DNA from 4 places in the Pseudomonas sp. RGM 3321 genome. Region 1 is predicted to be linked to each of the others. Evidence: predicted binding sites of a transcription regulator. Region 1 holds the regulator's gene; each other region holds the start of a gene.

What was found. The regulator FliA, encoded in region 1, starts transcription of late flagellar genes. The targets are predictions, from matches to a motif close to CTAAAGTTTNNNNNNNNNNNGCCGNTAA.
Positions count from the first base shown of each region.
Region 2: the regulator FliA is predicted to act here: its motif matches at 1,456-1,483, upstream of RGM3321_RS21725 (methyl-accepting chemotaxis protein).
Region 3: the regulator FliA is predicted to act here: its motif matches at 3,651-3,678, upstream of RGM3321_RS00750 (methyl-accepting chemotaxis protein).
Region 4: the regulator FliA is predicted to act here: its motif matches at 4,424-4,451, upstream of RGM3321_RS11925 (methyl-accepting chemotaxis protein).

Region 1 covers NZ_JALHBH010000095.1:44,829-50,706, forward strand. Annotated here, with positions in the region: gene flhA (flagellar biosynthesis protein FlhA) at 1-992, shown strand, start outside; gene flhF (flagellar biosynthesis protein FlhF) at 1,004-2,332, shown strand; gene fleN (flagellar synthesis regulator FleN) at 2,448-3,281, shown strand; gene fliA (RNA polymerase sigma factor FliA) at 3,278-4,018, shown strand; gene RGM3321_RS05965 (chemotaxis response regulator CheY) at 4,271-4,645, shown strand; gene RGM3321_RS05970 (protein phosphatase CheZ) at 4,665-5,450, shown strand; gene RGM3321_RS05975 (chemotaxis protein CheA) at 5,484-5,878, shown strand, end outside.
Region 2 covers NZ_JALHBH010000118.1:45,894-51,771, forward strand. Annotated here, with positions in the region: gene RGM3321_RS21715 (NorM family multidrug efflux MATE transporter) at 1-329, opposite strand, end outside; gene RGM3321_RS21720 (LysR substrate-binding domain-containing protein) at 485-1,405, shown strand; gene RGM3321_RS21725 (methyl-accepting chemotaxis protein) at 1,590-3,566, shown strand; gene RGM3321_RS21730 (Na/Pi cotransporter family protein) at 3,983-5,635, shown strand; gene RGM3321_RS21735 (pitrilysin family protein) at 5,693-5,878, shown strand, end outside.
Region 3 covers NZ_JALHBH010000075.1:11,268-17,145, forward strand. Annotated here, with positions in the region: gene RGM3321_RS00735 (alpha/beta fold hydrolase) at 1-2,096, opposite strand, end outside; gene RGM3321_RS00740 (cell division protein) at 2,089-2,571, opposite strand; gene RGM3321_RS00745 (mechanosensitive ion channel family protein) at 2,816-3,616, shown strand; gene RGM3321_RS00750 (methyl-accepting chemotaxis protein) at 3,732-5,750, shown strand; gene RGM3321_RS00755 (YdgA family protein) at 5,814-5,878, opposite strand, start outside.
Region 4 covers NZ_JALHBH010000106.1:103,372-109,249, reverse strand. Annotated here, with positions in the region: gene RGM3321_RS11955 (ATP phosphoribosyltransferase regulatory subunit) at 1-525, opposite strand, end outside; gene RGM3321_RS11950 (GNAT family N-acetyltransferase) at 844-1,347, opposite strand; gene RGM3321_RS11945 (TauD/TfdA family dioxygenase) at 1,486-2,325, shown strand; gene RGM3321_RS11940 (hypothetical protein) at 2,418-2,654, shown strand; gene RGM3321_RS11935 (Bro-N domain-containing protein) at 2,864-3,403, opposite strand; gene RGM3321_RS11930 (GAF domain-containing protein) at 3,796-4,299, opposite strand; gene RGM3321_RS11925 (methyl-accepting chemotaxis protein) at 4,531-5,878, shown strand, end outside.

The DNA of each region.
Region 1 (5,878 bases):
TGATTCCGCTGGTGGACCGCAATCAGGGTGGTCAACTGCTGGCGCGTATCAAAGGCGTGCGCAAGAAGCTGTCGCAAGAGCTGGGCTTCCTGATGCCGACCGTACACATCCGTGACAACCTTGATCTGGCACCCAGCGCCTACCGTCTGACGCTGATGGGCGTGATCCTGGCCGAGGCCGAGATTTATCCGGATCGCGAGCTGGCGATCAACCCCGGTCAAGTGTTTGGCACCCTGAACGGCATCACCGCCAGAGACCCGGCGTTTGGTCTGGAGGCCGTTTGGATCGAAATCAGCCAGCGCAGCCAGGCGCAGTCGCTGGGTTATACCGTGGTGGACGCCAGTACTGTGGTGGCAACCCACTTGAACCAGATTCTCTACAAGCACTCTCATGAGCTGATTGGTCACGAAGAAGTCCAGCAGTTGATGCAATTGCTGGCCAAAAGCTCGCCCAAACTGGCTGAAGAGCTGGTCCCTGGTGTGCTGTCCCTGTCCTCGTTGCTCAACGTGCTGCAAGCGCTTCTGGCTGAGCATGTACCTGTGCGTGATATTCGCAGCATTGCAGAAGCTATCGCCAATAACGTCGGCAAGAGTCAAGATACCGCCGCTTTGGTGGCTGCCGTGCGGGTAGGTCTGAGCCGCGCAATCGTCCAAAGCATCGTAGGTGTTGAGCCGGAGCTGCCTGTTATCACTCTGGAACCAAGGTTGGAACAGATATTGCTCAATAGTTTGCAGAAGGCTGGTCAGGGTCAGGAAGAAGGCGTTCTTCTTGAGCCAAGCATGGCTGAGAAGCTCCAGCGTTCGTTGATTGAGGCCGCCCAGCGTCAGGAGATGCAAGGGGTGCCGGTAATTCTTCTGGTAGCAGGGCCTGTCCGGGCGATGCTGTCACGATTTGGACGATTGGCTGTACCGAACATGCATGTTCTGGCGTATCAGGAAATTCCGGACAACAAGCAAGTAACCATCGTAGCGACTGTCGGGCCGAACGGCTGAGGTAGTGAGTCATGCAAGTTAAGCGATTTTTCGCCGCCGATATGCGTCAAGCCATGAAACTGGTTCGCGATGAGCTGGGCGCCGAGGCGGCCATCATCGGTAACCGGCGCATTGCCGGTGGCGTAGAGCTGACTGCCGCTCTGGATTACAAGCTGTCCGCCCTGGCACCGCGTGTGCCGAACATGGAGCTTGAAGACGAGCTGCGCAAGACCCAGTCGCGCATCGTCTCCGCTCAGGCTGAATTGAACAACCGCAGCGACAGCGACGCTTCGATCAATCTTCAGCTGTTTTCCGGCAAACCGGTCAGCGCTGTCGATACGCACATCGAGCCGACGCTTGAAGAGCCGCCGCGCCCATTCGCGTACACGCCGCCTGCGCCCGCAGAGCCTGCTGTCGGCCAGCGCGCCTATGATTCGATGCGCTCCGAATTGAACGGCCTGCGCGAGCTGCTGGAAGTTCAGCTTGGCTCCCTGGCCTGGAACCAGTTGCAGGGCAGTCGTCCGCAGCAGGCCAATCTGTGGCGCCGCCTGCAACGTGTCGGTTTGTCCGGCCCGCTGTCGCGCGATCTGCTGTCGATGATCCCGGAGATTGACGAGCCTCGTCAGGCCTGGCGCATGCTGCTGGCCCATTTGGCGCGCATGATTGCCGTGCCGGACATCGAGCCGCTCGAAGAGGGTGGCGTCATCGCCATGGTCGGGCCTGCCGGTATGGGCAAGACCACCACGCTGGCCAAACTGGCGGCACGTTACGTGTTGAAGTACGGTCCGCAGAATATCGCACTGGTGAGCATGGACAGTTTCCGCATCGGCGCACAGGAGCAGCTCAAGACCCTTGGGCGCATCCTCAACGTGCCGGTCACCCATGTCGATCCTGGCCAGTCGCTGGTTCAGGCACTGGAGCCGCTGCTGCGCAAGCGCGTTGTGCTGATCGACACCGCCGGGCTGCAAGCCAGCGATCCTGCGCTGCGCATGCAACTGGAAAGCCTGGCAGGGCGTGGCATCAAGTCGCGTAACTACCTGGTACTGGCGACCACCAGCCAGAAGCAGGTACTGACCGCTGCCTATCACAGTTACAAACGTTGTGGCCTGGCCGGATGCATTCTGACCAAGCTTGATGAAACAGCCAGCCTGGGCGAAGTCCTGAGCCTGGCGATCAGTCATGAATTACCTGTGGCCTACCTCACGGACGGACCTCGTATTCCTGACGACCTGCACACCCCGCGTCGTCATCAACTGGTGAGCCGTGCGGTGAGTGTGCAGATGCAGGATGAGCCGAGCGAGGAAGCAATGGCTGATATGTTTGCTGACCTCTATCACACCCCTGGCAAGAGAGTGGGTTAAGTGATGGATATTATTGGAATGTCCCTGCGTCAACGGTCTGCCATGTGGTGTTCATTTGCGAACGTGCAGCCCTCGATGTGGTTTCGGTCTACGCAAGACAAGGTAAAGAAATAACATGGGCAGCATGCATCCCGTACAGGTTATCGCGGTGACCGGTGGCAAAGGTGGCGTCGGTAAGACTAACGTGTCAGTGAATCTTTCACTGGCCCTTGCCGAGCTTGGCCGTCGCGTCATGCTGCTGGACGCCGATCTGGGTCTGGCCAATGTCGACGTTCTGCTTGGGCTGACGCCTAAACGTACACTTGCCGATGTGATAGAGGGCCGTTGCGAGTTGCGCGACGTCCTGTTGCAGGGGCCGGGTGGGGTGCGTATCGTGCCTGCCGCCTCTGGCACCCAGAGCATGGTGCATCTGTCCCCGGCCCAGCATGCGGGTCTGATCCAGGCGTTCAGCGAGATTGGCGACAACCTTGATGTGCTGGTGATTGACACGGCTGCCGGTATCGGCGAATCGGTGGTCAGCTTCGTGCGCGCCGCTCAGGAAGTGTTGCTGGTGGTGTGCGACGAGCCCACGTCGATCACCGATGCCTACGCCCTGATCAAACTGCTCAACCGCGACTATGGCATGAACCGCTTCCGGGTGCTGGCCAACATGGCGCAGAGCCCGCAGGAAGGGCGCAATCTGTTCGCCAAACTCACCAAAGTGACGGACCGTTTTCTTGATGTCGCGCTGCAGTATGTAGGTGCCGTGCCGTACGACGAGTGCGTGCGCAAGGCCGTACAGAAACAGCGCGCCGTCTACGAAGCATTCCCGCGATCCAAATGTGCGCTGGCGTTCAAGGCCATTGCCCAGAAGGTTGACACCTGGCCGTTGCCAGCCAATCCGCGGGGTCATCTCGAGTTCTTCGTTGAGCGACTCGTTCACCAGACCAGTGCAGGGCCTGTGCAATGACTGCGAGCGGCTACCAGATGTACAGCAAGGCTTCCCGTAATTCGCAATACGAGTTGATCGAGCGTTATGCGCCATTGGTCAAGCGTATCGCTTATCATCTGCTGGCGCGCTTGCCGGCCAGCGTGCAGGTCGAGGATCTGATCCAGGCCGGCATGATCGGTCTGCTTGAAGTCTCCACCAAATATGATTCAACCAAAGGTGCGAGTTTCGAGACCTACGCCGGCATTCGCATTCGTGGTGCGATGCTGGACGAAGTGCGCAAGGGCGACTGGGCACCACGCTCAGTGCACCGCAATACCCGAATGGTCAGTGACGCAATTCGTGCAATTGAAGCTAAAACCGGCCGTGACGCTAAAGATCACGAGGTTGCGGCCGAACTCCAGTTGAGTCTTGATGATTATTACGGGATTTTGAATGACACCTTGGGCAGCCGCCTCTTCAGTTTCGACGACCTGCTTCAGGACGGCGATCACGAAGGGCTGCATGAGGATGGCGCAAGCGGTTCGCTTGAGCCGTCGCGCGACCTGGAAGACGAGCGCTTCCAGGCAGCGTTGGCCGATGCAATTGCTAATTTGCCAGAGCGTGAGCGTCTGGTGTTGGCGCTGTACTACGACGAAGAGCTGAACCTCAAGGAAATCGGAGAGGTTCTTGGGGTCAGCGAATCTCGGGTCAGTCAGTTACACAGCCAGTGCGCAGCTCGTTTGCGGGGGCGTTTGGGGGAGTGGCGAGCGCGTTGACGGCAGTGCGCGACGTTTGTCGTGCGTTGTCTGCATGCCGGCTGTGCAAAGCGTTACGTGGTAGCAGGATAGACCAGGCAAGGGCCTGTCGGGCAATGTCTCGATGGGCTTTAGTCGCAGTCTTGACTGTCGTTGTGCCAAGCCCGTCGTCGTTTCGTATAGCTGGGGGTGTGCTGTGCCAGTATTGAGTGAACAGCGTGTTCAGGTGCTGAACGCGTTAAAGACTGCTTGGAGGTCGAATTGGACAAGAACATGAAAATCCTCATCGTTGATGACTTCTCAACGATGCGGCGGATCATCAAGAATCTGTTGCGTGATCTGGGGTTTACCAACACATCTGAAGCGGATGACGGTCTGACCGCATTGCCGATGCTGCACAGCGGTGCCTTTGACTTTCTGGTGACGGACTGGAACATGCCTGGCATGACCGGTATCGACTTGTTGCGTCAGGTCCGTGCGGACGAGCGTCTCAAGAGCCTTCCTGTACTGATGGTTACTGCCGAAGCGAAGCGTGAGCAGATCATTGAAGCTGCCCAGGCCGGGGTGAACGGTTATGTAGTCAAGCCGTTCACGGCTCAAGCGCTGAAAGAGAAGATCGAAAAGATCTTTGAACGCGTCAATAGCTGATGCATGCCGCGAGGGCGCTATGGATAACAATGATTCAATGGCCGACTTTGAGTCGACCTTAAAGAGACACGCGCAGGAACTCGTCACCAGCCTTGAAAAGGGCCGCTTCGGTGACGCTGTGCAGCTGATCCATGAACTCAACCAGACACGCGACCGCGGCCTTTATCAGGAAGTGGGCAAGCTGACTCGTGAGCTGCACAGTGCAATCGTCAATTTCCACATTGATCCGCATATGCCTCAGGCCGAAGAGGTGTCGCAGATCACGGACGCGACCGAGCGTCTGTCCTACGTCGTCAGGCTGACCGAGAACGCGGCCAACCGTACGATGGATCTGGTCGAGGAAAGCACGCCGCTCATGAATGGTCTGAGTTCCGACGCCAAGGCGTTGAGCGAAGACTGGGGACGCTTCATGCGTCGCGAAATCGGTGCCGAAGAGTTTCGTGAACTGGCCAAGCGCGTCGATGGTTTTCTGACGCGTACCGAGCAGGAGGCCGATAGGGTTTCCGGGCATCTCAACGATATTTTGCTTGCTCAGGATTACCAGGACCTCACCGGTCAGGTGATCAAGCGCGTCACGCAACTGGTGACCGAAGTAGAGGGTAATTTGCTCAAGCTGGTGCTCATGGCCAGCCATGTCGATCGCTTCGCCGGCATCGAACATGACGAACAATCCATCCTTGCTGAAAAAGATCCTAAAAAACATCTCGCCAAGGGTGAAGGTCCGCAGATTCATGCCGATAAACGTGAAGACGTCGTATCCGGACAGGATGATGTAGACGATCTGCTATCGAGCCTCGGCTTCTAAGATCTGTTGACGGTTAATTTTAGGGAGCACCCCATGAGCTTCGGCGCCGATGAAGAAATCCTTCAGGATTTTCTGGTAGAGGCCGGCGAAATTCTGGAGCAGTTGTCAGAGCAATTGGTCGAGCTGGAAAGCCGACCGGATGATGCTGATCTGCTCAATGCAATTTTTCGCGGTTTTCACACTGTAAAAGGGGGCGCCGGCTTCCTCCAGCTCCATGAGCTGGTGGAGTGCTGCCACATCGCCGAAAACGTGTTCGACATCCTTCGCAAGGGTGAACGTCGCGTTGATTCCGAACTGATGGATGTGGTCCTGGAAGCTCTGGACACCGTCAACAGCATGTTCGGTCAGGTACGTGAACGGACTGACGTAACTGCGGCGACGCCAGAGCTGCTGGCTGCGCTGTCGCGATTGGCCGAGCCACAATCTGC
Region 2 (5,878 bases), on a different contig from region 1:
TCGAGGTTCCACAGCAGCAGCGCGGCAACCAGCGCCATGCCCCACGCCAGCCACAGACCGGCCTGGGTCAGGCGCGTCGCACCTTCGGTATCACCAGCGCCATGGCGAATCGCGACCAGCGTGCCCACCGCAGCCATCACGCCCACACAAAAGAACGAAACGAAGCTGTACGTGGCCGCACCCAGGCCACCGCCTGCCAGCGCCTCCGGTCCGATCTTGCCCATCATCACCGTGTCGGTGAACACCATCAGCATGTGCGCCATCTGCGATGCAATCAGCGGCCCGGCAAGGCGCAGGATGATCCAGAGTTCTTTAAGTGCGGGCTGCATGTGGGCGGTGCTCTACGGCGGAGTTCGGATGAGGGCCTATTCTGGGCGGTTGGACGCGCAAGCACAAAACGATAAACCTGATGCGCTGCATGAGTAAAACTCATCTGAAGCGATTTGCAGTAAAGTAGCCACTCACCGCCAGCAGGAAGCGCCATATGCCTCGCAGTCTCCCCCCTCTTTATGCACTAAGGGCGTTTGAAGCTGCGGCGCGGCATACCTCGTTCACGCGAGCGGCCGAGGAGCTTTCGATCACGCAAAGTGCAGTAAGCCGTCACATCCGCACGCTGGAAGAGCACTTTGCCTGTCGTTTGTTTCAGCGCAACGGGCGCAACTTGCAACTGACCGAATCGGCGCGAGCGTTGCTGCCCGGCGTGCGCGATGGTTTTCTGGCCCTGGAGCGAGCGTGCAGCACCTTGCAGACTGACGAAGGCATTCTGCGCATGAAAGCGCCGTCGACGCTGACCATGCGCTGGTTGCTGGCGCGCCTCAGTCGCTTCCGTCATCTGCAAGTAGGCAACGAGGTGCAGCTGACCAGCGCCTGGATGGATATCGATGCCGTGGACTTTACTCTGGAGCCTTTCGACTGCGCGATTTTGCTCAGCCACGGGCATTTCCCCTCGGACTGGGAAGCCACTTTGCTGTTCCCGGAGCTGTTGATTCCCGTGGGCGCACCTACGTTGTTGAAGGACCCGCCATGGGACGTGAAGCGGCTGGCCAAGGCCGAGTTGCTGCATCCCACCCCTGACCGGCGTGACTGGCGCACCTGGCTGAACCGCATGGGGCTGGCCGATCAGGTGTCGCTCAAAGGCGGGCAGGTGTTCGATACGCTTGAGCTGGGAATGATCGCGGCGGCACGCGGTTACGGCGTGTCGATGGGCGACTTGCTTATGGTCGCCGAGGACGTGGCGCAAGCTCGCCTGAGCCTGCCATGGCGTACGGCGGTATTCAGCGGAGAAAATTATTATCTGGTCTGGCCGCGCACAAGGCCCGGCGCAGAGCGGTTGCGACGCCTGAGCGATTTTCTAAAGGCGGAGGTCAGCGCTATGGAGTTGCCGTTAGTTGAAGTACTGCATTAAAAATTAGTTTAGTATTGAACTGCCATCACTGATTAATGTCTCGACCGTTACTCAAGTAACAACTCTGGTGGCCGAAGCACTGCTTAACGACTGTCTGTTCAGGCGGCGTAAAACACTCACTAATTTGTTCGCTGAATGGTAAGCCACGGATCAGGCAACTCCAATCATTCGGCATGGAGTCTCTATGTCCAAGCCCCGTACCCGAATTGCCTCGCAACTCGGTATTGCTCTGGCCGTGATCCTGGCTGTAGTTATCAGCGGCAGCACCTTGTTCGCGTTAAGGTCTCTGGACGCGTCCAACCTGGTCATTCGCGAAGAGCACATGTCGAGCGAAGCCAGATTGCTCGCCGACCAGTTGAGCACGTTCCACAGCACACTGCGCGACAGCACTCAGCGCCTCAGTGGTCTGTTCGAAAAGCGCTTTGCAGGGGGCCTGAGCCTGCAACCCGATAAACCGGTCACAGTGGCGGGCACTTCCACGCCAGGCCTGTTCCTGCGTGATACCGTACTGAACAACAACTTTACCGAGGTTGATGATTTCCGCTCGATGACCGCGGGCGTGGCGACGATTTTCGTGCGCAGCGGCGACGACTTTGTTCGTATCAGCACTTCTCTGAGCAAACAGGATGGCACGCGCGCCATCGGCACCGTGCTGGATCGCAAGGGCGCAGCCTACGAGCGTTTGATCGCCGGTCAGAGCTATGTGGGCAAAGCGGTGTTGTTTGATCGCTATTACATGACTCAGTACAGCCCGGTTCGCGACAGCAGCGGCAAGATCATTGCGGCGCTGTTTGTGGGCTTCGATTACACCGACGCACAGAAAACCCAGTTCGATAACCTCAAGAGCTTCCGTATCGGTTCTACCGGCTCGCTGGCGCTGCTGGACGAGAAAGGCACCTGGCTGGTTCCGCCGGCGGGCGTCAAATCTCTGGACGGTGCAGCGAAGTCCGTTGCCGACCTGGCCAGCAAGCCGGGCAAGGCGCAGTTCTGGGATGACGGCGATGACGACTACTACAGCGTTGGCCAGCCGTTCGCCGGTGGCCCCTGGACGGTCATTGCCAGCATGCCGCGTGACGAAATCAGTGAAGTGACCTGGAACGTCGGCACCCAGCTGGCCATCGGCAGTGTGCTGGCCATGCTGATCGCAGTGATCAGCGCGATCTGGCTGCTGCGCAGCAAACTGCGTCCATTGTCCGAACTGGTACGCCAGGCCGATGCATTGGGTGCGGGCGACCTGAGCGTCCGCCTCAATGTGACCAGCAACGACGAGATCGGGCAGCTGTCGGGCAGCTTCAACAAGATGAGCGAAGCGCTGTCATCAATGGTGTCGCATATCCGCACCGCGGCGCAGGAAGTCAGCACTCGCGCCCACGCATTGTCCGGCCTGTCCGGTGGCGCGTTCGAGGGCATGGAGCAACAGTCCGGCGAGATCACCAGCATGGCCGGTGCGGTCGAAGAGTTCAGCGCCACGTCGATGAACATCGCCGACAACATGGGCAATACCGAACGACTGGCACAGGAAAATGCCCAGCAGACGCGCATTGGTCGTACCTCGATGGACGAGGCGTCTTCATCGCTGCAACAGATCGCAACCTCGCTGAACAGCACGGCAACGGTTATCGACACACTGGGCCAGCGCTCGCAGGAGATCGGCAGCATTGTCGGGGTAATTACTTCGATTGCCGACCAGACCAACCTGCTGGCGCTCAACGCCGCCATCGAGGCCGCACGTGCCGGAGAACAAGGCCGTGGGTTTGCCGTGGTGGCTGATGAAGTGCGCAGCCTGGCCTCGCGTACCCGTGAAGCGACGGACGAGATCTCCGGCATGATTGCCAGCATCCAGCAGGAAACCGGTAACGCCATCAGCACCATGCAACAGGGCAATACGCTGATGCAGGAAGGCCTGTCGCTCAACGCCAAAGTGGCCTCGGCACTGGCCCAGATCGACGAACAAAGCCGCTCGGCCGGTCACCAGTTCGCCGCCATCACCACCGCCACCCAGGAACAAAGCAGCACCGCCACCATGCTCAGCAGCAACCTGCAAAGCATCGCCATGGCCAACAGCGAACAGCGCCAGGTGATGTCCAACCTGGCGGTGACCGCTCAGGAGTTGAATGGGTTGGCGACTGAACTGCGTAACGAGGTTGACCGGTTCCGTTGATGGCTGCTGGAAGCCGCACGACTATCGCACCCATGCTCCGCGTGGGTATGCCGTTCTGGACGCTCTGCGTCCTCTCGTGAATAAGCGGTGTGGGGTAAATCCATGACGCAGAGCGCCACGAAAGGCATTCCCACGCTGGAGCGTGCGGAACGATAATCCCAACTGTCGTGCCGACGTTTTCAGCCATCGTGCGATGCTCCGCGTTGCATGCCGTTCTGGACGCTCCGCGTTCGGTCTTGCGTTTTCGGTGCGGATTTATGACACTTTTATTTCAATGAATCCCACCCTGTGCGATGCTGGCGCCAAGGCCAATAGCCGACTAAAAGCTTAGTAGAGCGTTACACCCTTTCCCCGCTCGCTACATGCGCATCTTTCAATTCATCGCCTGAACGGGCAAACCTCAGGGGGCTTTCAGCATGCTGACCCTGCTCGATTTGCTATCTGCCGTCGCCCTGCTGATCTGGGGCACGCATATCGTGCGCACTGGCATCCTTCGTGTTTACGGTGCACAACTTCGTCGTTTACTCAGCCAGAACATGTCCAGGCGACCACTGGCGTTCATCGCCGGCATTCTGGTGACAGCCATGGTGCAGAGCAGCAACGCCACTGCCATGCTGGTGACCTCATTTGTCGGCCAGGGGCTGATGGCGCTGACACCGGCGCTGGTAATCATGCTCGGCGCCGATGTCGGCACGGCATTGATGTCCCGCGTGCTGACGTTCGATCTGTCGTGGCTGTCGCCGTTGCTGATTTTCCTTGGTGTAGTGTTCTTTCTGTCGCGCAAGCAGACCCGTGCGGGTCAGTTGGGGCGGGTTGGCATCGGTCTGGGCCTGATCGTGCTGGCGCTGCAATTGATCGTCGCAGCGGCTGCACCGATCACCCAAGCGGCCGGCGTCAAGGTACTGTTTGCCTCGTTGACCGGCGACCTCTTGCTGGATGCGCTGGTCGGTGCCATGTTTGCGCTGATCTCCTATTCCAGCCTGGCGGCGGTTCTGCTGACGGCCACACTGGCGGGCACGGAAGTCATTGGCTTGCCTGTGGCGATCGGCCTGGTGATCGGTGCGAATATCGGCAGTGGTCTGCTGGCGTTTCTCAGCACCAGCATGCAGAACGTCGCTGGCCGGCAAGTCGCGTTGGGCAGCCTGCTGTACAAACTGTTCGGCCTGTTGCTGATCATTCCGGTGCTCGACCCGCTGGTTGCCTGGATCGACACGCTGGGCTTTCGTCCGCAGGAGTTGGTGATCGGCTTTCACCTGATCTACAACACGTTGCGCTGCCTGATCATGCTGCCTACCGTTGGCCCGATGGCGCGGTTGTGCGCGGCCTTGCTGCCTCAACAGAACGAGGTCGGTGGCCTGGCCAAACCTCGCCATCTGGACCTGACCGCATTGTCGACGCCCAGCCTGGCACTGGCCAACGCGGTGCGCGAAACCCTGCGCATGGGCGATTTGATCGAGAGCATGCTGGGCTCGATGCTCGCGGTGCTGCGCGGCACGCAGACGGCGGTCACTCAGGAAGTGCGAAGTCTCAACGATGACGTGGAAGTGCTCTACAGCGCGATCAAGCTTTACCTTGCGCAGATGCCGCGTGAAGACCTTGGCGAGCACGATAACCGTCGCTGGGCCGAGATCATCGAGCTGACCATCAATCTGGAACTGGCCAGTGGCCTGATCGAACGCATGCTGCGCAAGATCCAGCAGCAGAAGACCTCGCACCGCCGCTCATTCTCGGAAGTCGGCCTGGAAGAGCTCGCCGATCTGCATATCCAGTTGCAGTCGAACCTGCGTCTGGGGCTCTCGGTTTTCCTCAGCGGTGACGAGGAAAGCGCGCGTCAGTTACTGCGTGAAAAACGCCGTTTCCGGGCCCAGGAACGCCGCCTGGCGCATGCTCACGTCAGCCGCCTGCGGCAGAAGGTTGTGCAGAGTATCGAGACCAGTTCTCTGCACCTGGAACTGATTGCCGACATGAAACGCCTGAACTCGCTGTTTTGCAGCAGCGCTTATGTGGTACTGGAAACGGCCGACACCGGGGCCTTGTCGAGCGAGAGCGGGCCCGAACGATCACTATGAACGTAAGGGCCGAGGTGAAGTCTGTTAAACATACCGGCCCGCCAGGAAAGCTGTTTTATGCGTTGCCTGCTGTTCGCTTGTCTGCTCCTCGGTTCACTCCCTTCGTTTGCCCTTGACCGCCTTCAGGTCGAGGGCTATCTGCTGCCCAATGGTTTGCAAGTCCTTCTCAAGCCCGGTTCCGAAAAAGGTCACGTCGCCATCCGGCTGGTAGTAGGTATCGGTTTCGATGACTTCCCCTGTCAG
Region 3 (5,878 bases), on a different contig from region 1:
TCCCGGTCGGCGCCGGGCATGGCGTGATGCAGGCGGAAGAACAGGCGCATCAGGTTGTCGCGATACCACTCGCGCACTTGCAGGTAGTAGCCGCGCATGCCCGGCAGGCCTGCGCGGTGGGCGATGCGAATGAAACCCGGCCAGGTCGGGAAGGCCTGTAAAGGCAGGTCAGTGGCTGCCGGGCGCGAGGTCGCGGGGTCGGTTTCCCAGGGCAGCCGGTGCGGGCAATGCTCCAGGTCGTCGTAAGCGGTCGGCGGACGTCCCAGCAGGTCTCCGCCGCTGCTGGCCAGCGAGGTGGCGATGCACAGGTTGCCTTGCACGACGAATACGTAGAAACGGGTGAACCAGTCAGCCAATTGCTGGCCGTCAGCACCTTGGGCCGTGAGGGCGTGCAGCTCTCGGTCGAAGCGGTGCAGTTGCTTTTCCAGGGTCAACAAGTGACCACGCGCGATGCGCTGCATCCGCAGAAACACGGGTAATGAGCGCACCAGACGCAGCGGTCGCCACGGTAGATGCGGGGTCGCGCCGCCGACCTCATCGGCGTAGCTGCTGGAGGCGATGCCCCAATCAGCCAGGCGTGCGAGAAACAGGTCATTGTTGATGTAGGACGCTGCGCCAAACAGTGCGGTGAATGGCTCGTTGTCCTGCAACACGCGTGAATCCCAACGCGCCATGATCGCCGGGATGCTGCCTGCGGTACGCCGCTGTGCGTACTCGACCAGCCTGCTGGGCTGTGGCGGCAGGATCTCCGCAATATTGGCGGCGGTCAGGTGGCGGCGCCAGCCGTAGTCACTGATCGGGCGGTACTGCAGCAGCCACAGCTGGCGGCCATCCCAGGCCCACTCGACGTCGCCCGGCACGTAGTGGAATACGCGCAGAACGCCCTGCAGGAAGTCCCAGAGCACCTTCTCGGTCAAACCGTGGGATGGCTTGAAGCCCCCGCGGCTCCAGGCCGCGCCGAGGCGGGAAATGATCGCTCGCTCAGGGCTTGCCTGACCGTCGGCCAGCGACTCCAGGTGCCCTTCCACCCACTCCAGCTCGACCGACAGGTGACGCACGAAGGCGATGCCGGAAAGCACCGGCGTGATGAAGCGCTGCACCACAACCTCTTCGACGCTAGCGTTGTGCAGCTCTGCGACGCGCGCGGGCACGTTGTGGTCGGGCTCGCGAAGAAAAGTAGTGCTCAGACCGGCGTTGGCCGCATCGGCCTGATCCTCACCGAAGCTGGACGAGCGCACGGCCCAGATAGCGTCAGGCTGACGGGCCAGAAACGCGGGCAAGGCCTCGTCAGCGCCCTGCACCAGAGACAGTGCCTCGGGCACCGGTTGCCCGGCGATGGCTGCCAGACGCAGACGGCCGCCTTTAGTGTGCGCAACGAAGCCGCGCTCGCCGGACTCCAGCCACTGCGCAAACTCGGCCGGCGCGTCGATCCACGGGTAGTGACCCCAGCCCGGTTTCAGGCTGATAGTCAGGTCGGCACGCGCCAGAATGGCCGACCACGCGGCTGCCTGCTCGATGCCCAGAACCTTGTCCTGATCGCCCCAGACCAGCTCTATCGGATCCTGCACCCACTCCAGCAGCGGCAACGCGGTGTCGGCACGCACCAGGTCCCAATACGGCACGAAAGCACGGCAGCGGGCGTAACCGGAACCCATGCGCTGGTAGTGCGCGGCAGGCCAGGTCTGCCTGGAAAACTTGTGCGCAAACAGCGTGGGCTTGTTGGCCAGCAGCCAGTGAATGGTCTTGCGAATGGGCAGCGGCGACATCAGCGCAGGCAAGCGCCGCTGCCACAGAAAAGCCCCCACCGGTGCCAGCAACACGCTTCTGCAGAAGTGCCCGGGCTGGCGCTGCAAGGCATGCATGACCAGCAAGGCATTGACGCCCACAGCGACGATGGCGCTGCCCTTCACGGTCGTCGCCAACAGCGCATCGGCATAGGAAGCGAGGTCTTCGCAGGGTGGCTGAGGATTGTTGCCGAAACCTGGCAGCTCCAGCGGCACGACCTGATGCTGCTGAAAATGCGGCAGCACATCATCCCACCATTCGGCACTGCTGCCGTTGCCCGCCAGCAGGTACAGAAGGGACAAGTCAGACATGACGGGGCTCCTTCAGCGCGTTGGCAGCAGAAGTACGGCGATCATGGCGATACAGCCAGAACAACGGCGGCAGCAACGCCAGCAGCGCCGCCAGATCAAGCCACACATGCGACCAGACACCCCCGCGCACGGAAATCGCTATGTCCTGAGGCGCCCAAAGGAGCAGGCCTGCGATCAGCCAGCCCCAAGGCATGGCGCTTTTCAGACGATTGCCCAAATGCACAAGCGCCAGCATGTAAACGGAATAGGTTTGCAAGGTGGCGCCAAACAGCGCCATCCACCAGACCTGTTGCGCGCGAGCAGCGGCAGGAACAGCGTCGGTCCAGAACGCCTGCTCGAGGCTAGTCAGGTAGCCATCGAGCAAGCCGGAAAAGCCTGCCCAGGTGAACACCAGACTGCCCAGCACATGCGCAACTGCGACGGCATACAGCCAGATCACCAGTGTACGGCGCAGGGTGTCAGAAGAGAGCGGCATACCAGGTCCTTGAGTCGTCCTTGTGAGGTGGCGAGTTTAGCGATAACTCACCAGGCTTAATACCGCCGTCCTTGCCTGCCGCTCGATTCACTCCGGATACTGGGTGATGCTCCGCGTGACGCCGTAAAGGCCCTTTGCCTCCAGTCAAAACTACCAGTAGCCGCCTCCCCGCTTTTCCCTTCAATGTACGGCTCCGCTCGTCAGGCCATCTGCCGGGCGAGCCCTGCGGTCTGGAGTAGCGGTGATGGATGCGCTGAATGTCATCAATATCGGCACTGACGGAATCAACTCGTTGTTCAATATCGTTCTGCAGTACGGAACGACTGTCGTTTTGAGGCTGGTGATCGCAGCCTTGTTGTGGATAGTGGGTCGCTGGCTGATCGGCGTGCTGGTGAGGATGGCGCAGCGTTCGCTGACCCGGCAGCGGTTTGATCCGACGGTTTTGCGTTATGTGGGCTCGTTCATCACGGTGACGCTGAATATCATTCTGGTGATCGCCATCTTGAGCTATTGCGGCATCGAGACCACCAGCTTTGCGGCGCTGCTGGCGGCCGTGGCGCTGGCGATCGGCATGGCGTGGTCGGGTTTGCTGGCCAATCTGGCAGCAGGTGGTTTCATCATCGTGCTGCGGCCCTTCAAGGTCGGCGATATGATTTCGGCTGCGGGTGTGACCGGGACAGTGGTCGAAATCGGACTGTTCGTCACGTCGATCAACACCTCGGAAAACGTGTTGAATCTGGTGGGCAACAACAAGATCTTCTCTGACACGATCATCAATTTTTCCAGCAATGATTTCCGCAGCGTCGAACTGACTGCAATATTCCCAGGCACTGCCGACGAGCAGGCGATCATTCCGCGCCTCAAGGATCAGATCGCCCGCCTCCCCAATGTACTGAGCAGCCCTGCGGTCGATGTGCATCTGTCCTCTACGACAGCCGATTCCATCACTCTGTCAGTACGGCCCTATTGCCACAATAATCACTATGATTCGGTGCATCGCCAGACGCTTGCCCTTATCAGAGCGTTGATGCTGAACATGTCCTGAGCGGCACACATAGGCAAAATTCATCGCCCATCGGCTAACCCTAACCCGTCAGCAGCCGATTAAAAGACCTAGGCCTTTTTTATGGCCCCTGCCTTTTACTCTTACGGATTCAACCATGAGCTTTCTATCTCGTTTTCGGGCCGGCACTTCTCGGACCGGAGGCGTACTGAGTGTCATTACGTCCGCGCGAGAATTGAACAACACGCTGTCGGCGTTAAGTTTTGACCCGGTCTACCTGACAGGCTTCGTTTCACCGCACGTCGACTTCGGTCAGGTTGCCCAGTCTGTCGCGGCACGCTTTCCCAAGGCGAAGATCAGCCTGTGCACAACATCCGGCGAACTGTGCTCCAGCAATGATTCGCTGTATTGCGCGGCGGGTAATCAGTGGGACCGGATCGTGCTGGCGCTGTTCGACTCAAGCGTTATCCAGAGTGCCGAGGTGGTGCATATTCCCCTGCACAGTGAAGACATTCGCGGCACGGGCAAGCGACTGTCCATGCGTGAGCGCATTGCGCGGCTGACCGACTCGATCAAGCGCACTCAGGTCAGCACGCCTATCGACCACAGAGATACACTGGCCTACGTCACCTTTGACGGCCTTTCGGCGTCGGAGTCGTTTTTCATGGAAGCGCTCTACGAGTCAGGGCGTTTCCCATGCCTGTTCGTGGGTGGCTCCGCAGGCGGCAAAAGCGACTTCAAAAAGACGCTGATTCACGACGGTAAACGCAGCTACGAGAACCATGCTCAGGTGGTGTTTCTCAAGAGCGCAAAGAATGTGCGCTTTGGCGTCTCCAAGAGCCAGAACTTCGAGCCAACGCCACTGAGCCTGAGTGTTCTGACCGCCTCGCTGGAAGAGCGCTACATCAGCCAGGTGGTCAATTCCAGAGGCGAGATTGCCACGATGGTTGCAGCGCTGTGTGATGCGCTGAAGTGCGAGCGGCATGAGCTGGAAAGCAAGCTGGCGCAATATTCGTTCGCTATTCGGGTGGGCGAGGAATTGTTCGTACGCTCCATTGCGCGCATCGATCTTGAAAGCGAGCGGGTTCATCTGTTCTGCGACGTGGCACCCGGCGAAGAGCTGGTGATGGTCAAACGGACGTCGATGATCGACACCACGCGCAAGGACTTCGCGCGCTTTCTACAGGGTAAGTCCGGCAAGGCGCTGCTCGGCCTGTTGAGCGACTGCATTCTGCGCCGTCTGAACAACGGCAGTGAATTGGGCCGCATGAATGATGTGTTCGGCGAGACGCCAGTGGTGGGCTTCTCGACCTTCGGCGAGATTCTGGGTTTGAACCTCAACCAGACCCTCACCGCAGTGTTCTTTTTCAAGGTGCCGGAAGGTCAGCCGTTCCGCGACGATTACATCGATAACTTCATTGCCTATTACGGCGAATTCAAGGCGTTCTTCCTGCGTCGGCAGATCAAGAAGCTGGCCGGTTTGAGCCATGTGGTGGTCAAGCAGATCGACCAGTTCAAGCAGCGTAACTTTGTGCAAACCATTGACCCGAGCGGTCTGGACGAGCAGATCCGCCCGGTGTTCGGCGGCCTGAGCGATCTGGGTGATGTGCTGGTCAAGGCTCATCAGGATCAGCAAGAAATCGCCGATCAGTTGCGCCACTATTCAGGCGAGCTGCATGTTTCGATGGATGAGTTGTCGCAGACCATCACGCAGCAGGAAACGGTCATCGATAAGGCGGGTAATACCGTCAAGAGCCTGGTCAGCCAGGCCGACGAGGTAGTGCTTGGCTCTCGGGAGCTGGCCAAGTCCAGCTTGCGCATCCAGTCAGTCGTGCAGATGATTCAGCAGATCGCCGGGCAGACCAATCTGTTGGCACTGAACGCCGCCATCGAGGCAGCTCGGGCCGGCGAAATGGGCCGTGGCTTTGCAGTGGTCGCCGATGAAGTGCGTCAGTTGGCGCAGAAAACCACGCAAAACGCGAATGACATCGGCACGGATATCGAGCGTCTGGCCGAGGAGATTCGCAAGGTTGCGCAGCATATCGAAGAGCAATCCCTGGAAGTGGGCACGCTCACCAGCCTGCTGTCGGAGCTGGAAGGCTCCAGCGACATGACCGCGGGCACCTCGCAACGTACCCGGCAACTGGCGGATACCCTGCGCGGGTTGACTCGGTAGCAGAGCCTCTGCTGTCAGGACGGTAGATTGCCCGCCCTGACAGCAGACCTTGTTGCAGGCGGCTTACTGGTTGCCCAGCACGCCGACCTTGCCCATCACGTTGCTCATGAATTGCTGCACAGTCATTT
Region 4 (5,878 bases), on a different contig from region 1:
ACCTTCTCTATAGGCTCCGCCGCCTCCCACCTGTTGCTGTGCGCCCAAGCGTGAGCAGCGTACCTCAAAGCCGTTGCCGTTCAGGTAGTAACTCAGGCCGCGTTTGACAGCGGTATTGAGTTCATAGTCCAGACCCAGCGAGTCCAGAAAGCCTGTGCAGATGGCCTGACTGCGTTGCAAGGCTTGCTGCGGTGAAGGACCGAGAATTTCCAGCCCCAACTGGGTGAACTCGCGGTAGCGTCCGGCTTGCGGTCGCTCGTAGCGATAACAACGCGCGACGTAGAAAAACAGTACTTCGCGTCGCCCGTTGAGTAGGGCTTCACTGCGCTCCTGAAACAGGGCCGTTGCTTCCGGGATCAGGCAACAGGCGCGTCCGGCCTTGTCGTTGAACGCCCACATCTGGTTGATGATCTCGCTGCCGCCGGCTTTTTCGATAAAAGTGTCCTGACCCCATAACGCGGGGACTATCGCTTCCTCAGCGCCCGCTTCGATGAAGATAGCTCCGGAAGCGGCTTTCTGTTTCACGCAGGGTTGCGGCTTCTGTTCCGGTCACGATGCGGGTTCCGCGTAGCATGGTCATGGTGGTGATCTCCGTTGTTTTCCAGGTATTTGGTTTGCAGGCAGGTAATAGACAGGCAACAAAAAAGGCGCCGTGGGCGCCTTGGTCTGTTTCACTGATGGGTCAGAACGTGGGTCTATGTCTGGCCAATCGATGAACAAAAGCAACCGCGGCACCTGAGGTGGGGCCGTGAGGGTGATGTCGGTTACTGTCAGGAAATGGATTCATGGCTGATCCTTGCATGCTTTCAGCTATCGCTCAAGCAGTAGCTTCGGGGGCACGGCTCACCTCAGCCGCGCCATGCTCAATGCATCGACGAATACGCCATCGCGCACGGCGTAGTTGCGCAGGCGTCCTTCCTGTTCAAAACCGTACTTGCGATAAAGGCCTTGTGCTGCCTCATTGTCGGCAAACACGGTTAGTTCTACCCGGTGCAGGTTCATCCAGTTGTCTGCGATGTCCAGCGCCGCCGCCAGCAGTTTCGAGCCGATGCCCTTGCCCTGCCAGGCAGACGCTACGCCCATGCCTATAGCGCCGACATGGCTTTGTCGGCTGCGCGAGTATTGTTCCAGGCCAAGGCTGCCGATCACTTCGCCGCCACTGAGCGCGACCAGCTTCACATGTCGCTCTGTGCTGGCTGCCAGGCGTTTGCGCCACACTTCGATGGATTGATAAGGCATTTGCAGCACCTGACGACAGACTGCAGGCTCGCTGTAGAGCGCAGTGACGCCTTCAAGGTGGGTTTCGGCCATGCGCTGAATGAAGATTTGCGGGGCAGGGGCGTGCACGTTGATTCATTCCTTGAACGGTCAGTGGCTGGCCAGTGTAAGGCGCAGGCAGGGTATGGGGCCAGTCTGCTCAATAAGGTGTTGCGCAGATTTTTCCATAAGTGTACCGTTGTGTTCACTTATGAAGAGGGTCGCATCATGTTAACCACTTCGGTCGTTCAGCTGTCCCAGGAGCCCATCAAGCCAGGTATTGGCACGCGTATTTTCAACAGCAAGCAGGAGCTGCTGTCGGGTCAATTCGCCGGGGAAATCCGGGAACTGCTGGAGCAGCGAGGTGTGCTGGTGTTTCCGCAGATTGATTTTTCCGATGCAGAGCAGATCGCTTTCACCCGCACGCTGGGCACTTTCTGTCCGGAAGCCAGTGATGGCCAGAACATCACCAAGATCAGCCTTGATGTCAAAGAGAACCCGGCAGGTGCTGAGTTTCTCAAGGGCTCGCTCTACTGGCATATCGACGGTACGAGCAGCGATTCGCCCATTCTGGCGTCGTTGCTGTCTTGCAAGGTGCCTGCCAGTTGGGGAGGCAACACCGGTTTCTGTAATACCTATGCGGCTTACGAAGCGTTATCGAGCGCTGATAAACAACGTTACGAAAGCTTACGAGTAATTCACGCACCATGGGCATCGTTACTCTATTACAATCCCGAGCCTGGCCTTGCGATGCTCAAGGCCATGCAGGCTATCGGCGAGAAGGAGTTGCCGCTGGTCTGGAGGCACCGGTCCGGTCGCAAGTCGCTGATTCTGGGATGCACTGCGCAGCAGGTCGTTGGCGTCAGCCTGGCGCAAAGCGCGCAGATTCTGGTCGGCCTTCGCGAGTGGGCCACAGCCGAGGCGTTCAGTTATAGCCATGCGTGGCAGGCAGGTGATCTGGTGATATGGGACAACACCGGCACCATGCACCGTGCGGAAGCTTACGACCCCGCTTGCGGGCGAATGATGCACCGCACCAAGTTGCAGGGCGAAGAGCCTTTCGAGTGATCTGCCGGGCGCGACAAACGGGTGACGCCGTGGCTGTTATATCGAGTTGCTCATTGTGAGCTGAATCGTTTTGCCGGATTGGAGAAACGAGAATGTGCAGACCTAAAGAGCCCATTGCGGGCGTATTTCTACTGTTGGTCCTGGCTGCCGGAGGCTGGGTGGCTCAGGAGCCATTTCCTCATTTCGGGATTGATCTGCCTGCCGAGGCGTTGTTGGACGGCGAGCGCCCGGTCAAACCTGTGTCGCCCCGACACCGAACGCAATTTGATGAAAGCCAGTTCAGCAGCGCCATGCTTGAGCTAGTGCCCATGTATGCGACCGTAGAGTAAACCTAGGCTCTGTACGTAAAGTGGCTGCGCTCGGTGATGCTGCGTTAAAAACAGGCTCGGAATGCTCATTTACAACACGTAGACTCCGCTTCCTCGCCTGTTTTTGCCTTGCCTGACCTTCGCTCGCCGACTTTTCGTACAAAACCTAAGGCTGTGTACGAAAAGTCGGCCAGCGCGGCCACTTTTTGTACAGAGCCTGCTTGAAGCGCTCAGGTAGCCCGTTTGCCCAGCAACTTCAGGCGTTTCAGCCAGCCATCTTTCTTGCCGGTCTTCCGGACCTGAACGATTTCCGGCATGTCGCGCAACTTCACCCAGATATCCCCGCGCCATTGCAGCGTACTCAGGGTCGTGCCCTGCCACTGCATTTGGCAGTGAGTGGGGCCGTCGTTATTGATATCAAAGGCGCGGGCGCTCAGTGCGGGCAGCACGTCTTGTGTCAGCCAGCGTCGCAGGGCGCGGTTTTCCGGGATGTAATGGTGAATCAACAGGGCGAATACCGCAGACTCGCTGATCAGCAGGCATTTTTGCCATTCGCCGTGGGTCAGCAACCATGCGGTGCGACGTTGATCGGCGTCGAGCTTGCGGGTGTTGCGCTCGTCCAGACGCTTGCCCATCAGGCGGGCGATATCTTCCAGCGGGAACCAGGCTTCTGCGTGCATGACGACGGCGCGCAACATGCGACGGTGGCGTAGGAAGAGGGTGGGTTCGTGGTTTTCGGTGCAGGGAAGAAGGGGGAATGGGAGATCCATTGATTAAACGCTCCATAGCGAACATAGAGCCCCAATCACGTCGCTAAACGAGAAGGTGGCAGCTGTGCGAAGGTTAGCGAACCGGTCTCTAATCTTTCGCACACCGGCAGACCCGAAGGTCTCCGACGCACAGCCGCCATAACGCGCTGTTCATGTTGAGCATGAAACGCGATGTCGAGAATAGAGATTCGGATCGCTAAATCCGGCCGCTGATTTTGCAGCGACGGCGCACCTTAAATCCTCGATACAGCCCGCGCAAGCGACTGAAGTCTTCTCGGAAACTTCACACAAAGTGAAGAGAATTTTCAGTCGAGCGGCTTCATCAATTCCTGCAAAATCAACGCCTTGTCCGCATGAAACGTGTTTTCACCCGCACCAAGCGGCAGCCACGATCATTCTGTTTCGCTGATGTTGGCGAAGAAAATACAGCCGATCAACCTGGCAAACAGGATCAGTGTTTCTGCCAGATCGGGGTCGTCAAACAACGTCACGTTTGAGTCCAGCGCGCATAGCGCGCCGTACAACTGACCGTCCGGAAGGTAGATCGGCACGCCTGCATAACTCTCGATGGCGTAGCGCTTTACCACCGGCAGGTTCGCGTACCGACCGTTTTTGCTGACCTGCGGTACGAACAACGCTTCGGGGTTGACGCAAAATTCACTGCAGAGCGTTGTCTCCAGGTCGAACACGTCCCCATCGTCAATACCCAGGTCAGTCGGGTCGTATACAGAACAGGCGATCCAGTGCGCGTCGGTGAACTTCGCGATACCGGCAAAGCGCATGCCTGTCAGTCGGGTGACCAGCCTTAAAACGTTGGTTGTTGCCTCGATTTCGGCAATTGCAGAGCGTTCCTCTGTGGTCAAGCCGCCTTTAGAAGCTGTCAGCTCCAGACTCATGCAATTCTCCGAAATGCGCGATGTGTAGGTAAAGCAGCCCATGCTAACCGACTCGCATGAAAGGCCACAAAAGTTATTAGAAGCGTCGCGGTTTATTTTTGAGCATGAATATTGACGTCAACTTTTAAAGTTTGAGGCTGCCCTGCCGACAACCATGGCTTGTATCAATGGCAAGGACGAGCCTCTTATAACCCCACGATGACCAGATAAGAGCAATTTACGGTGAACACTATGTTGAGCAATATTTCTGTCAGGTCCAAGCTTGTGCTCGGGTTTGCTTTGGTCATTGTGCTGACCGTGCTGATTGCACTCACAGGCTGGTCGGGGATCAGTTCGTTGAGCGAACGAAGCGAGAGGATTGCCGATATTGGCAAGCTGAGCACGCTGACCCGTGATGTCCGTATAGCCCGCCTGGCTTATACGCTCAACTACGATGCCGAGCGCACCAGCAACTGGCTGAAAGCTATCGATAGTCTTGAAAATCATGTGAAGTATGCGCAGAAGGTTTTCGACTCTCCGCTCAACACCCCTCTGGTAAATGCTTCTGCTGAAGGGATGAAGGATTATCGTGTCCACTACGACAATCTGATGCAGGCCACTGCCGCCCGCGAGGCGACCCGTTCAGTGTTTGGCCAGTACGCTGATGCAGCCGCCGACGATTTGCAAAAGCTGAACACCATTGCCCGATCCGATGACGGCAGCGCCTCGCAGCGCGACGACATTATTCAGGCGATGACGCTGTTTCAGAAAATGCGCTTCGACTTGCGTGGTTACACCTATTCCCTGAAAACCGAGAATCGGGCACCAGCGGAAGCGTCGATGAACACGGTTATTAATTTTGTTAAAAATCTGAAAGGCTTCGACGGCCAGGCAGCTACGATCAAACACCTTGTGGACGCTCTGCTCGGCTATCAGAACACGTTGAATCAGTTCACAGCGGCGCAGGAAAAGATCGATCAGGCACAGGCAGGTATCACTAAAACTATCGCCATTCTGTTTGATTCCGCCGACAAGCTGTCGGCGAATCAGGTCAACCTGAGAATAGAAGACGTGGGCGAGGCCAAGACTCTTCTGTCTGTCTGGCTGATTGCGGCCTTGATCATGAGCGCCTTGGCGGCCTGGGTGATCACTCGTCTGATCGTCGGCCCGTTGCTGGATACACTGAAGCTGGCGGAGCGTGTGGCGGATGGCGATTTGACGTACAACCAGCCGGTCACGCGCAAGGATGAACTGGGCTTGTTGCAAGGCAGCATGCTGCGCATGACCAGCAACCTGCGCGAGCTGATTGGCGGCCTGCGCGATGGCGTGACACAAATCGCCAGCGCTGCCGAACAGCTTTCGGCCGTCACAGAGCAGACCAGTGCCGGGGTGAACAGCCAGAAGAGCGAAACGGATCAGGTTGCCACTGCAATGCACGAAATGTCTGCGACTGTTCAGGAGGTCGCGCGCAACGCAGAGCAGGCTTCCTATGCGGCGGTTAATGCTTCGAAGGAAGCCCGCGATGGCGAAGGTGTGGTTTCCAAGGCGGTTGCCCAGATCGAGAAGCTCTCGACTGAAGTCAAACACTCCAAATCTGCAA